One region of the Planococcus sp. APC 3900 genome, then DNA from elsewhere that is predicted to be linked to it. Evidence: riboswitches for the same ligand, from Rfam matches in the RefSeq annotation. Region 1 holds a riboswitch; the other holds the start of a gene.

Evidence for each region. A riboswitch is a leader RNA that binds a small molecule or an ion and turns the genes downstream of it on or off. The one in region 1 is predicted to bind preQ1.
Region 2: another riboswitch for preQ1. It lies ahead of queF (preQ(1) synthase); the one in region 1 lies ahead of queC (7-cyano-7-deazaguanine synthase QueC).

The regions. Positions count from the first base shown of each region.
Region 1 is NZ_JASDCT010000009.1:13,127-18,943, forward strand. Features, by position in the region: gene QMA04_RS15940 (M24 family metallopeptidase) at 146-1,243, shown strand; gene ald (alanine dehydrogenase) at 1,283-2,401, opposite strand; gene QMA04_RS15950 (universal stress protein) at 2,652-3,158, shown strand; gene QMA04_RS15955 (NADP-dependent oxidoreductase) at 3,214-4,152, opposite strand; gene QMA04_RS15960 (DUF4362 domain-containing protein) at 4,243-4,644, opposite strand; PreQ1 riboswitch class I at 4,803-4,846, shown strand; gene queC (7-cyano-7-deazaguanine synthase QueC) at 4,853-5,518, shown strand; gene queD (6-carboxytetrahydropterin synthase QueD) at 5,515-5,817, shown strand, end outside.
Region 2 is NZ_JASDCT010000006.1:145,065-150,881, reverse strand. Features, by position in the region: gene QMA04_RS13410 (ABC transporter ATP-binding protein) at 1-330, shown strand, start outside; gene QMA04_RS13405 (MerR family transcriptional regulator) at 393-1,157, shown strand; gene QMA04_RS13400 (endonuclease/exonuclease/phosphatase family protein) at 1,532-2,371, shown strand; gene QMA04_RS13395 (queuosine precursor transporter) at 2,414-3,067, opposite strand; gene queF (preQ(1) synthase) at 3,080-3,574, opposite strand; PreQ1 riboswitch class I at 3,672-3,719, opposite strand; gene QMA04_RS13385 (cation diffusion facilitator family transporter) at 3,825-4,733, shown strand; gene QMA04_RS13380 (phosphotransferase family protein) at 4,881-5,816, shown strand.

The DNA.
Region 1 (5,817 bases):
AACTGGTTCTTTCTGATAAAAGCTGACAAAATGTCTTCATCCTGTTTTCGGGCTGATTGAATGGTGAAGCGCTGGTTAATTCAACTCACATAGCTGTTTTATACCCTGATTTTTGATATGCTACACATGTAGAGGAGGAATACATATGACCAAAATCAAGCAATTACAGAATTATTTAAAGGAACAATCAATCGATGCGGCGTTCATCACCGATCCTTATAACGTCTTTTACGTCAGCGGTTTCCAAAGCAACCCGCATGAACGCCTGCTGGGTGTAATGGTCTTCGCTGAAGCTGAGCCATTTCTGATCTGTCCGAAAATGGAAATGCCCGACGCAAAAAACGCAGGATGGACGGGCGAAATCATCGGGCACGAAGATACACAGAACTCTATGGAAATCCTGTTCAACACCGTCCAATCGCGTGGAGTTGAAGTGAAGGCATTGGCAATCGAAAAAGCGCATATGACGGTTGACCGTTACGATGCCATTCTTTCATTATTCGGCTCGCTCCAAATTGTCCAAATGGATGACCAGCTGAATGCTATGCGGGTCATCAAAGACAATGCAGAACTTCAGATTTTGCGTGAAGCGGCAGCATTGGCTGATTATGCCATCGAAGTTGCGGCCAAAACAATTAAAGAAGGCATCACCGAAGTTGAAGTGATGACTGAAATTGAATTGGCTTTGAAAAAACGCGGCGTAACCCATATGTCTTTCGATACGACCGTATTGGCTGGAGATAAGGCCGCGTCGCCTCACGGCAAAACCGGTGACCGGAAACTGCAGAATGGTGATTTGGTTTTATTCGACCTTGGCGTTGTCCATAAAGGCTATTGTTCGGACATCACCCGCACATTGGCACTTGGTGAACCAGGCGAAGAGCAGAAAAAAGTATATGAGATTGTCTTGAAAGCTGAAACGGCTGCACTCGAAGCCGTCAAACCAGGTGTTACTGCAGCTGAACTCGACCAGATTTCACGTAAGGTCATTACGGATGCAGGATACGGTGACTATTTCACGCACCGCCTGGGACATGGCCTCGGCATCTCCGTGCATGAATTCCCTTCTATCCACGGTGCGAATCCGATGAAGATGGAAAAAGGGATGGTCTTTACTTTGGAGCCTGGCATTTACGTTCCCGGCACAGTCGGCGTTCGCATCGAAGACGATGTGGCGGTTACAGAAGACGGCTATGAAGTGTTGACGAAATTCCCGAAAGAACTTCAGATCATTACAAATTAATTATAAAAATGGCATCGGATTTTCTCCGATGCCATTTTTTTATTTTCCTAATATCTCGTCGACTGACTTATATTCCAGTCCCTGATCAGCAGCCACTGCCTGGTAGGTGACATGGCCCCCCAATGTATTTACTCCTTTTTTCAAAGCTTCGTTTTCGGAGATTGCTTTTGCAAATCCTTTATTCGCGATCTGCACGGCGTAGGGTACTGTAACGTTCGTCAAACCAATTGTTGAAGTTCTGGGAACAGCACCGGGCATATTCGCGACTGCATAATGAACGACTCCATGTTTCACATAGGTCGGTTCATCGTGGGTCGTGATGCGATCACTGGTTTCAAAAATTCCGCCTTGGTCAATCGCGATATCAACCACCACGGAACCCGGATTCATGGATTTGATCATGTCTTCTGTCACCAATTTAGGTGCTTTCGCCCCCGGAATCAAAACAGCTCCAATAACCAAATCCGCCTTTTTCACGGATTCTGCAATATTCAGCGGATTGGACATCAAGGTCTGTACATCCTGACCGAACTGGTCATCCAATTGACGCAAGCGATCGGGATTCAAATCCAGGATCGTCACATTCGCCCCCATTCCAACGGCTACTTTTGCAGCGTTGGTTCCCGCTACACCTGCACCGATTATGGCAACATTCCCTCGGCCGACGCCGGGAATACCGCCTAGCAGAATCCCTGCACCGCCGTGTATCTTCTCGAGGAACTGAGCTCCGATCTGCGTGGACATCCGGCCTGCCACTTCACTCATTGGTGTCAGCAACGGCAAGGAATTGTTGGGCAACTGCACCGTTTCGTACGCAATGCCTGTCACTTTAGCTTCCAGCAATGCCTGAGTCAACTCTTTTTCAGGCGCTAGATGCAGATAGGTGAACAGAATCAGTCCTTCCCGGAAATAACGGTACTCTTCCTGGACGGGTTCTTTTACTTTCATGACCATTTCCTGTGCCCAGGCTTCGTCCGCTGTTTCAACAATTTTCGCACCAGCTGCACTGTAATCTTCATCGGTAAAACCGGAACCCAGACCAGCGCCCGACTGAATAAATACATCATGCCCATGAACTTCAAGATTGACTACGCCGGCCGGTGTCATGGCTATTCTGTTTTCATTGTTCTTTACTTCTTTCGGTACACCAATTCGCATTTCGAAACCCTCCATCATTTTAAGTAGTTTAATCCGGTACAATAGATTGTTTATTCTGATATCTACTTTATTCTATCAGACTTCACTTGTTTCCGCTGTCATATCAGCTGCCCTCCTTTCTGATGCTGTTACCAGAAGGACTCATCACCGTCTTTAATTTGACAAATATTCAGTAAAATTAACTTCAATTTAGAAGGAACTCTTGCAGTTATAGCGAATAGTATAAGTAGAGACAAAGGAGGAATGTAGGATGACATTAAAGTATAGTCAGATTCTTGTAGCAGTAGACGGGTCAAAAGAAGCGGAATGGGCATTCAAAAAATCGGTCGGCATAGCTGAGCGGAACAATGCCACATTAAATTTGGTGAACGTAATCGACACCCGCTCATTTGCAGCAATTGAAGCATATGACCGCTCCATCGCCGACCGCGCCCAAAAATTCGCCGAAGACCTGCTGGAAGATTATAAGAAAGAAGCTTTAGCAGGCGGGGTTCAAAAAGTGAATATTGTTGTTGATTATGGTTCTCCAAAAACAATGATTTCAAGAGAGTTGGCTCAAAAAGTGGAAGCAGACCTAATCGTCTGTGGTGCTACCGGATTAAATGCAGTTGAACGTTTCTTAATCGGAAGCGTATCTGAACACATTGTCCGTTCTGCAAAATGCGATGTTTTGGTCGTCCGTACAGAAGAAGCCCAAAACGATGCTCCCGATGAATATTATTCAGAAGACAAATCAGGTAAACCTGAAAACTTCTAAAATAACAGACGAAAAAAGCCTCTCACATAATTTTGTGAGAGGCTCTTTCGTTTTATTAAGCTTTTATTTTGATGATTATTTTTCCTCTGGCATGATGAGATTCACTTAACTCATGTGCATCTTGCAAACCTCGTTCAGTAAATGCAAATACTTCACCGATTGTAGGCTTCAATTCGCCAGATACATAAAGGTTTGCTAACTTTTTTAATTGCTCTCCACTCGGTTCCAGCCAAAAGTCACTGGCCTTCACTTCGTGTTGCTCCGCTTTTTCAGCAGAAGGCTGTCCAGCAATGGAGATCAATTTCCCACCTTTTTTCAGGACCTTAAAGCTTTTATCGAGAACTTCGCCGCCCATCGTATCCAATACTGCGTCGAAATCTTCCAGCAGCTCGCTGAAATCTTCTTCACGGTAGTTGATGACCCGATTGGCTCCCAAAGATTTAACCAATTCATCGTTTTTATCGCTGGCCGTTGTCGCCACATAAGCACCGATGCTGTTGGCAATTTGAATGGCCATACTGCCGACACCGCCGGCTCCCGCATGGATCAGCACTTTGTCGCCTTTTTTCACTTCTGCAAAGTCCACAAGACATTGGTAAGCTGTCAATCCCGTCAACGGAATTGCGGCCCCCTCTTCGAATGTCATACTTTCCGGCATATGCGCAAGCAAGTCTTCATCCACAGGCACATATTCTGCATAGGTTCCTTGACGCGTAGTTGCAGGTCTTGCGAAAACACGGTCGCCCACTTTAAAGTGCTTTACGTCTTTGCCAACTTCAGCAATGGTGCCTGCTGCATCCCAACCTAAAATAATTGGAAACTCCCAAGGCAGCATCTCTTTCAAATATCCTTCACGCAATTTCCAGTCAATCGGGTTGATGGAAGTAGCATGGATCTCCACCAGAACCTGATTGTCCGTAATTGCCGGTTTATCCACTTGCTGTTCCTTTAATTGTTCTTTGCCGCCGTAACTGTCAATGACGATTGCTTTCATCTCACATCTCTCCTTCCGTTATTATCAAATATACCCTTATACAGAAAAATTACTCATAAAAAACTTGGTGATATTTGGTGGTAAAGCGTCTTACCAGGTTTCGTGCAGAATGGTATCCCATCCGGATTCAGGGTCACATTCCCGCAGAACATATATCGCTTCAGTTTCGGAAGTCAGAATCAGGATTGATTCGCATTGTCTGATGACAACTTCTTCAGAACTGAACTGATCTTCTCTATTATCTTCTACGGACTCAATTTTGTTGCCATCAAAATGCAGATCATGATAGATGGGATCACCTTCTGTCGTGTAGCTGATCACTCTTACGGCATCTTCTTCTCCATTTTCCGTGTGTTCATAAAACTCATACAGGCGCTCCCCGTTCGTGATTTCGCCTTGAGCATCTTCGATGATATCTCCTTCTTCAAACGATTCCCGGTTGCAGGCAACTGCTGTTGCTGCTATCAACACCAGTAAAGCGATTCGTTTCATCTCTACACCTCCCATTGCAGATTAGACGCATTGCGTATTGAATAATTACAGATTTCATCATTGACCGGCTTGCGGGTAACGCATTTGTCTGATGACATCACAAGCTTTCTGTCAATTGTTTCCTCTAGTGCACAATATGTTATCATTAAAACTGTTCGTTCAAAGAGGTTCGCAAACTCCCTCTCTAAAAAACTAAGGAGTGTTACAGATGAAAAATGAAAAAGCAGTCGTTGTTTTCAGCGGCGGCCAGGACAGCACCACTTGCCTGTTTTGGGCCATCAAGAATTTTAAGGAAGTGGCCACGGTCACATTCGATTATGGCCAGCGCCATTCAGCTGAAATTGAATGCGCACGAAAAATCGCCGAAGAACTCGGCGTCTCGTTCAAAGTATTGGATATGACGTTGATCAACCAATTATCCGCGAATGCATTGACGCGTGATGATATCGCCGTAAGTGATGAAGAAGGACAACTGCCTTCCACTTTTGTACCAGGCAGAAACCACTTATTTCTGTCTTTTGCAGCGGTTTATGCAGATGCCATCGGTTCACGGCATTTGATCACCGGCGTCAGCCAAACGGATTTCAGCGGTTATCCCGATTGCCGGGATACTTTTATCCGCTCGTTGAATGTCACATTGAATTTGGCCATGGACAAGCAATTCATTATCCATACCCCGCTGATGTGGCTCGATAAAGCCGAAGTATGGGAGCTCTCTGACACACTTGATGCATTTGAGTTTGTCCAGAAGAAAACGCTGACCTGCTATAACGGCATCCCGAGCACCGGTTGTGGCCATTGCCCGGCCTGTCAATTGCGCAATGATGGGCTTGCCCGCTATCAGGCGAAAAAATCAGCAGGTACAATCATATGATGCAGCAATTTTATCCGACAGCTACGCATAACTTTCAATTCGAACTCAATAAAGACCTGCATTTCTCTGCAGCACATTTTATTCCCAGCGAAGATGCCGGGAAATGCCGGATGATGCACGGCCATACTTACCACCTGAACATTACCATTGCCGGCAATGAGCTTGACGCCACCGGCTTCCTGATTGACTTTAAATTGCTGAAAGAATTGATTCATAAAAAATACGACCACAGTGTCTTGAATGATCATGCTGAATTTGCAACTAAATTTCCCACTACTGAATTGCTTGCCCAGCAGGTT
Region 2 (5,817 bases), on a different contig from region 1:
GAAGTCGGAGAACGCGGCGTCAAGCTATCCGGCGGACAGCGCCAACGGATTGCCATCGCACGAGCGTTTCTGCGTGATCCGAAAATCCTCATGATGGATGAAGCAACGGCCAGCCTGGACAGCCAATCAGAAGGGATTGTGCAGCAGGCATTAAGCCGATTGATGGAAGGGCGGACGACGCTGGTGATTGCTCACCGGCTGTCGACGATTGTCGATGCTGATAAAATTGTTTTTATTGAAAAAGGGCATGTGACAGGAATCGGAACACACCGGGAACTGACCGCTTCACACTCACTTTACCGTAAATTTGCTGAGCAGCAATTAACTTGATTGAACCGCTTGACCTTGACGCAACGTTAAGGTGTATGGTGGATGTATCAGGAGGTGTAGAAATGGAATATACTGTGCAAAAACTCGGGAACCTGGCAGGAATCAGTACCAGGGCTTTACGTTATTACGATGAAATCGGACTCTTGAAGCCGGCAAGAAAAAGCTCGTCGGGATACCGGATCTATGGCCAGCCGGAAGTGGATAAGCTGCAGCAAATCCTTTTCTACCGCGAACTTGGGCTGGAGCTGGAACAGATAAAGAACATCGTCAACGATCCCGGTTTCAACGGTTCTCAAGCTTTGGAAGAGCACCGTGAAAAACTTCTCGCCAAACGCATGCAATTGGACCTCTTGATCATCAATGTGGAAAAAACCATTTCCGCAAAAGGAGGAGAAAGCATCATGGCCGATAAAGAGAAATTTGAAGGATTTAAGCAAAAGCTGGTAGATGACAATGAACAGCAATATGGCGACGAAATACGCGATAAATACGGCGACGATGTAGTCGATCAATCCAATGCCAAAATGCTGAACATGAGTGAAGAGAAATACCAGGCGTTTACACTTCTGGAACAGCAGGTGTTGGACCGTTTAGCAGATGCAATCAAAACAGGTGACCCATCGAGTGAGCTGGCGCAGCAAACAGCTGAATTGCATCGCCAATGGCTTGGGTTTACATGGCCATCCTACAGCAAAGAAGCGCATATGGGGCTGGCGGAGATGTATGTGGCAGATGAACGGTTTGCAGCATACTATGACAAAGTGCAGCCGGGAGCCGCACAGTTCCTTAGGGATGCCATTGCTGCCTACACGGCTCAGGATCAGTGAACATCAAAACACAGCCAATCCGACGGAATCGGGTTGGCTGTGTTTTTTCGTCTAGATTTAATGAACGTGCGTAAATGTTGCCGAGTGTGCACAAAGTTGCTTTAACGTGCACAAGTTCTGCTGAACGTGCACAAATCCAATGAAGCGTGCGCATATTTTCTCAAACGTGCATAAGCCTATAATGAGCTGAACGGCCGACCCCACTTTTCATGATGTCCAGCTCCAGCGCTACATGGGCGCTTCCGCTTTTCTGGTTTACAAACTATTAACAAACCTTTACACCCCTGTTATAGCTAATCCTTCTCAGCTTGGTATACTGAAACCAATTAAAGCTGCTACCGACGATTCGGTTTAAACGAAAAGGAGAGGTTTGCATGCAAGGTTCGAAAAAGAAAGCACCGATTGTGAAAGTCATGTCATTTAACATTGCTCATGGATTAGGGATGGATGGAATAGTAGATCTGGAGAAGACCGCTGAAGTCATTGAGGATTCCTGTGCTACAATCATCGCTTTACAGGAGGTTGACCGTTATTTTTCCGACCGCAGTTCGTTTGTGGACCAAGTAGATTGGTTGAGCCAGAGATTGAATATGCATGCAGCCTATGGCGCCAACATGAATTTTGCTGCTGAAGATTCAGAGCGCCCGAATCGCCAGTACGGCAATGTGATTTTAAGTAAGTATCCGATCAAGTACGTCGAGAACCATCTGCTGACACAGGTCTATTGTCCGTTCGGCAATAACGAACAGCGGGGAATTTTAGAGACCGTCATTGAAGTAGATGGCATTTATTTAAGTGTCTTCAATACGCATTTGGCATTGAAAGACGATGAATTGGCTGTCAGTATCGATGAAATTCTGGCGATTACCGGGAAAAGCCGTTTCCCGCGCGTACTCGCTGGAGATTTCAACGCACCATCTTCAAATGTTCACATGCAAAAGCTGAACAAACAGTTTAGAGATGCTTTTCTGAAAATGAAGAGAGGGGATGCTTATACATATCCTGCTCCTTACGTGGACAAAGAGACAACAGAAGTTTTTTGGCCAGCAACGCGAATCGATTATATTTTTTCGGACAATGATGTAGAAGTCGTCCAAGTAGCGGCTATTGAAACAGCGGTTTCTGATCATTTGCCGATTGTCGCAGATATGGTTCTGGCAGATGTGAAAGTGGGCGTCAAAGGCCGTAGCCAGAAAGAACGTGCCAAAGTCTAAGCAATTGCCATCATAAATACATGTATGTAAAAACCGGAAGCTCTAGTGGAGAGCTTCCGGTTTTTGGTGTCCGTAAATTTGTTTGCCGGACTGGAATTCGCGCCTGCAAAGTTTGACCAGTAAATAAACCAGCGGCGTATCGGCTGCGGCAACGAGCCATTTAAACACGTATTGTGTAGCAATCATCCCGAGCAATGCACTGGTCGGCATAGTTCCGTAAAATGCGATGGTAATGAAAATGGTGGTGTCCACCAATTGGCTGGCCATCGTTGAGGCGTTATTGCGCACCCACAATTTAGATTCGCCATGACGCTGTTTCAATTTATGGAAAATGGTGACGTCCAGGTTCTGGCTGATGAAATAAGACACAAGACTGGCTAAGGTAACGCGGAAACCTGCAGAAAAAATGGTTTCAAACGAAGCCTGGTCTGCAAAAAATGGAGCAGAAGGCAAATGGATGGCAAAGAAAATAAATGCTAATGCGCAAAGCTGTGTGACGAAACCGGCGGTGACGGTCTGCCGTGCTGCTTCTTTGCCATATACTTCTGCAATGGTATCGGTGATTGGAAACGTAAAGACATAGACGATGACGGCGGCCGGCAATACAGCCCATTCACCGATGCTGAACAATTTGACTGCTAAAATATTCGATAAGATCAATAAGCCGACAAAGGCGCCGTTCAAATAAAGCAACATGTTCGGTGCCTCCTACCGGTTGGTGATCGTTTCAGGATTCATGTCATGATTCATCATCCGGTACGATGCCATTTCTTCGTATTTTGTTCCTGGCTTGCCGTAGTTGGTGTAGGGATCGATGGACAATCCGCCGCGCGGCGTGAATTTTCCCCATACTTCGATATAGCGGGGGTCCATCAATTTGATCAAATCATTCATGATGATGTTGACGACATCTTCGTGGAAATCTCCATGATTCCGGAAGCTGAATAGGTAAAGTTTCAATGATTTGCTTTCCACCAATGCTTTATCAGGGATGAAGCTCAAGTAAATGGTGGCGAAATCAGGCTGTCCCGTTTGGGGGCAAAGCGACGTGAATTCGGGACAATTAAACTTCACAAAATAATCGCGGGTATGCAGATTATCGATCGGTTCGAGAATATCCGGATCGTACTCAAATTTGTACTTGGTTTGTTGATTGCCGAGCAATGATAGATGCTCAAGTGTGTCTTCGTTTCTTCCTGCCATGAAAACGGCCTCCTTTTAGATGGCCGGCTTGAAAGAGGGCTATAAAAAACGGACAAAAGAAAAAGCCAAATCGCATGTGGATTTGGCTGAGTTTCGACAATCCATAGTTTTTTATAGAGGGTGAAATGCTATGAACCTCTCCCGTCGCCGGGTTATTTACTTATACTAACCTATCCTATAAGACTTGCTATTCGTTGTCAAACAGCTCTTTTTGGTAAAATAGCAGCAAGAAGACGGAGGCGAATGTGAAATGGGACACGATCATAACCATAATCATTTTGAAACAGCCAGGAGCGGCAACAAAAAAGCATTGATCCTGGCGCTCGGCATCACAGCGGGCATCATGCTGCTGGAATTTTTCGGCGGTCTTTTTACCAACAGCCTGGCGTTGATTGCCGACAGCGGCCATATGCTTTCGGATACGGTTTCGCTGGCGCTCAGCTTGTCCGCTATCTGGTTTGCCGGCAAAGCGGCTTCTGCGAAAAAAACCTATGGGTATTACCGCTTTGAAATCATTACAGCCTTTATCAATGGCGCGACTTTATTTGTCATTGCCGGTTTTATCATTTATGAAGCCATCGGGCGTTTTTTTGAACCACCGGAAGTACAGGGGGGCTGGATGCTGGTAATTGCGGCAGTAGGCCTTCTTGCCAATCTATTGAGCGCCTGGGTGCTGAACCGCAACGCAGATGTCCATGGCAACTTGAACATGAAGAGTGCTTATATGCACGTCATTGGAGACGCACTGGGCTCGGTAGGCGCGATGGTGGCTGGGATATTGATTCTTCTGTTTGACTGGACAGTGGCCGATCCCATTATTTCAGTAGTTGTTGCTTTATTGATTTTGCGGAGTGCCTGGGGCATCATCCGGAACAGCCTCCATATTTTGATGGAGGGAACGCCTCACACCATCGATGCCAAAGAAGTGAAGGCATTGCTTATTGAAATTGAAGGGGTTTTGGATGTCCATGATCTTCACGTTTGGACGATTACGTCGGGCCTGGATCTATTTACTTGCCATATTGATGTAGCGAAAGAAACTGACGAGCAGCAGGTCCTTCAGAAGGCATTGAAACTGGTCCATGATCATTGCGGAATCGAGCATGCCACTATTCAAATTGAAAAGGCGGAGTCAATGCATCATTCATTGAAAGTTTGAATCTTGTCGGCTGGCTGGTCTGAATAGCGGGTATTTGTAGTGATAGAAAATATGATTTTCTCGGCAATTTGCCTCATCTCACAGTGAGGCCCTTAGATGTTCATGGTACACTAGAGCTAAAATAGTGGGCAGAAAGGAGCGGTAAGGATGTCAGCAGGTTATGGCAATGAATTGCAGGCGCAAGCTTTGCAATGGGTACAGACACAGCTTGGAAGCACTGCAGAAATTATGGGCGTCAAGCCGCTGACAGGCGGAACTTCTTCCATATTGTTTGAACTGGCTGTCGAAGAAAACGGCGTTTCGCTTTCGTATGTATTGCGGCTTTTCCATAAAATAGATTGGTTGGAGAAAGAACCGGATTTAGCAAAACACGAAGCGGAAAGCCTTCAGTTTGCTGAACAAGCTGGCCATCCGGTCCCTCATTTAATTACTTACGATGAAACGGGCGAAAAAAGCGGATTGCCGGCAGTCTTGATGACGAAAGTGTCTGGTTCTGTCATATTGCAGCCGTCTAACGATGAAAAATGGCTGGATGGCCTGGCAGCTGCTTTAGCTGAAATCCATCAAACCAAGGCAGAGGGCTTTCCTTATGAATATTTTTCCTACAATAATGCATTTTTGCTGGAAAAACCGACCTGGTCCAAGATCCAGAACGATTGGATGCGTGCTTTTTATATTGTGGCAGAAAGCCGCCCTGAAGCTCAGGAATGTTTTATTCACCGGGATTTTCATCCCGCTAATGTACTGTGGGAAAACAAAGAAATCAGCGCTATCGTAGACTGGGTAAATGCTTGCCGGGGGCCGGCGGGAATTGATGTAGGCCATTGCCGTGTCAACTTGGCGCAGCTTTACGGAATTTCAGTCGCCAATGATTTTTTGGCGGCTTACCAGAGACATGCCGGGAATTCATTTACTTATGATCCGTATTGGGACCTTTTATCGCTGATTGATACATTAGATGGATCACCAGTTGTGTATCCCGGCTGGAAAGCCTTTGGCATGAAGGGCTTGTCCGATGAATTAGTCCGCCACCGTCTGGATGATTATTTAATGAGTCTTCTCGACCGTTTCGACGATTATTGAG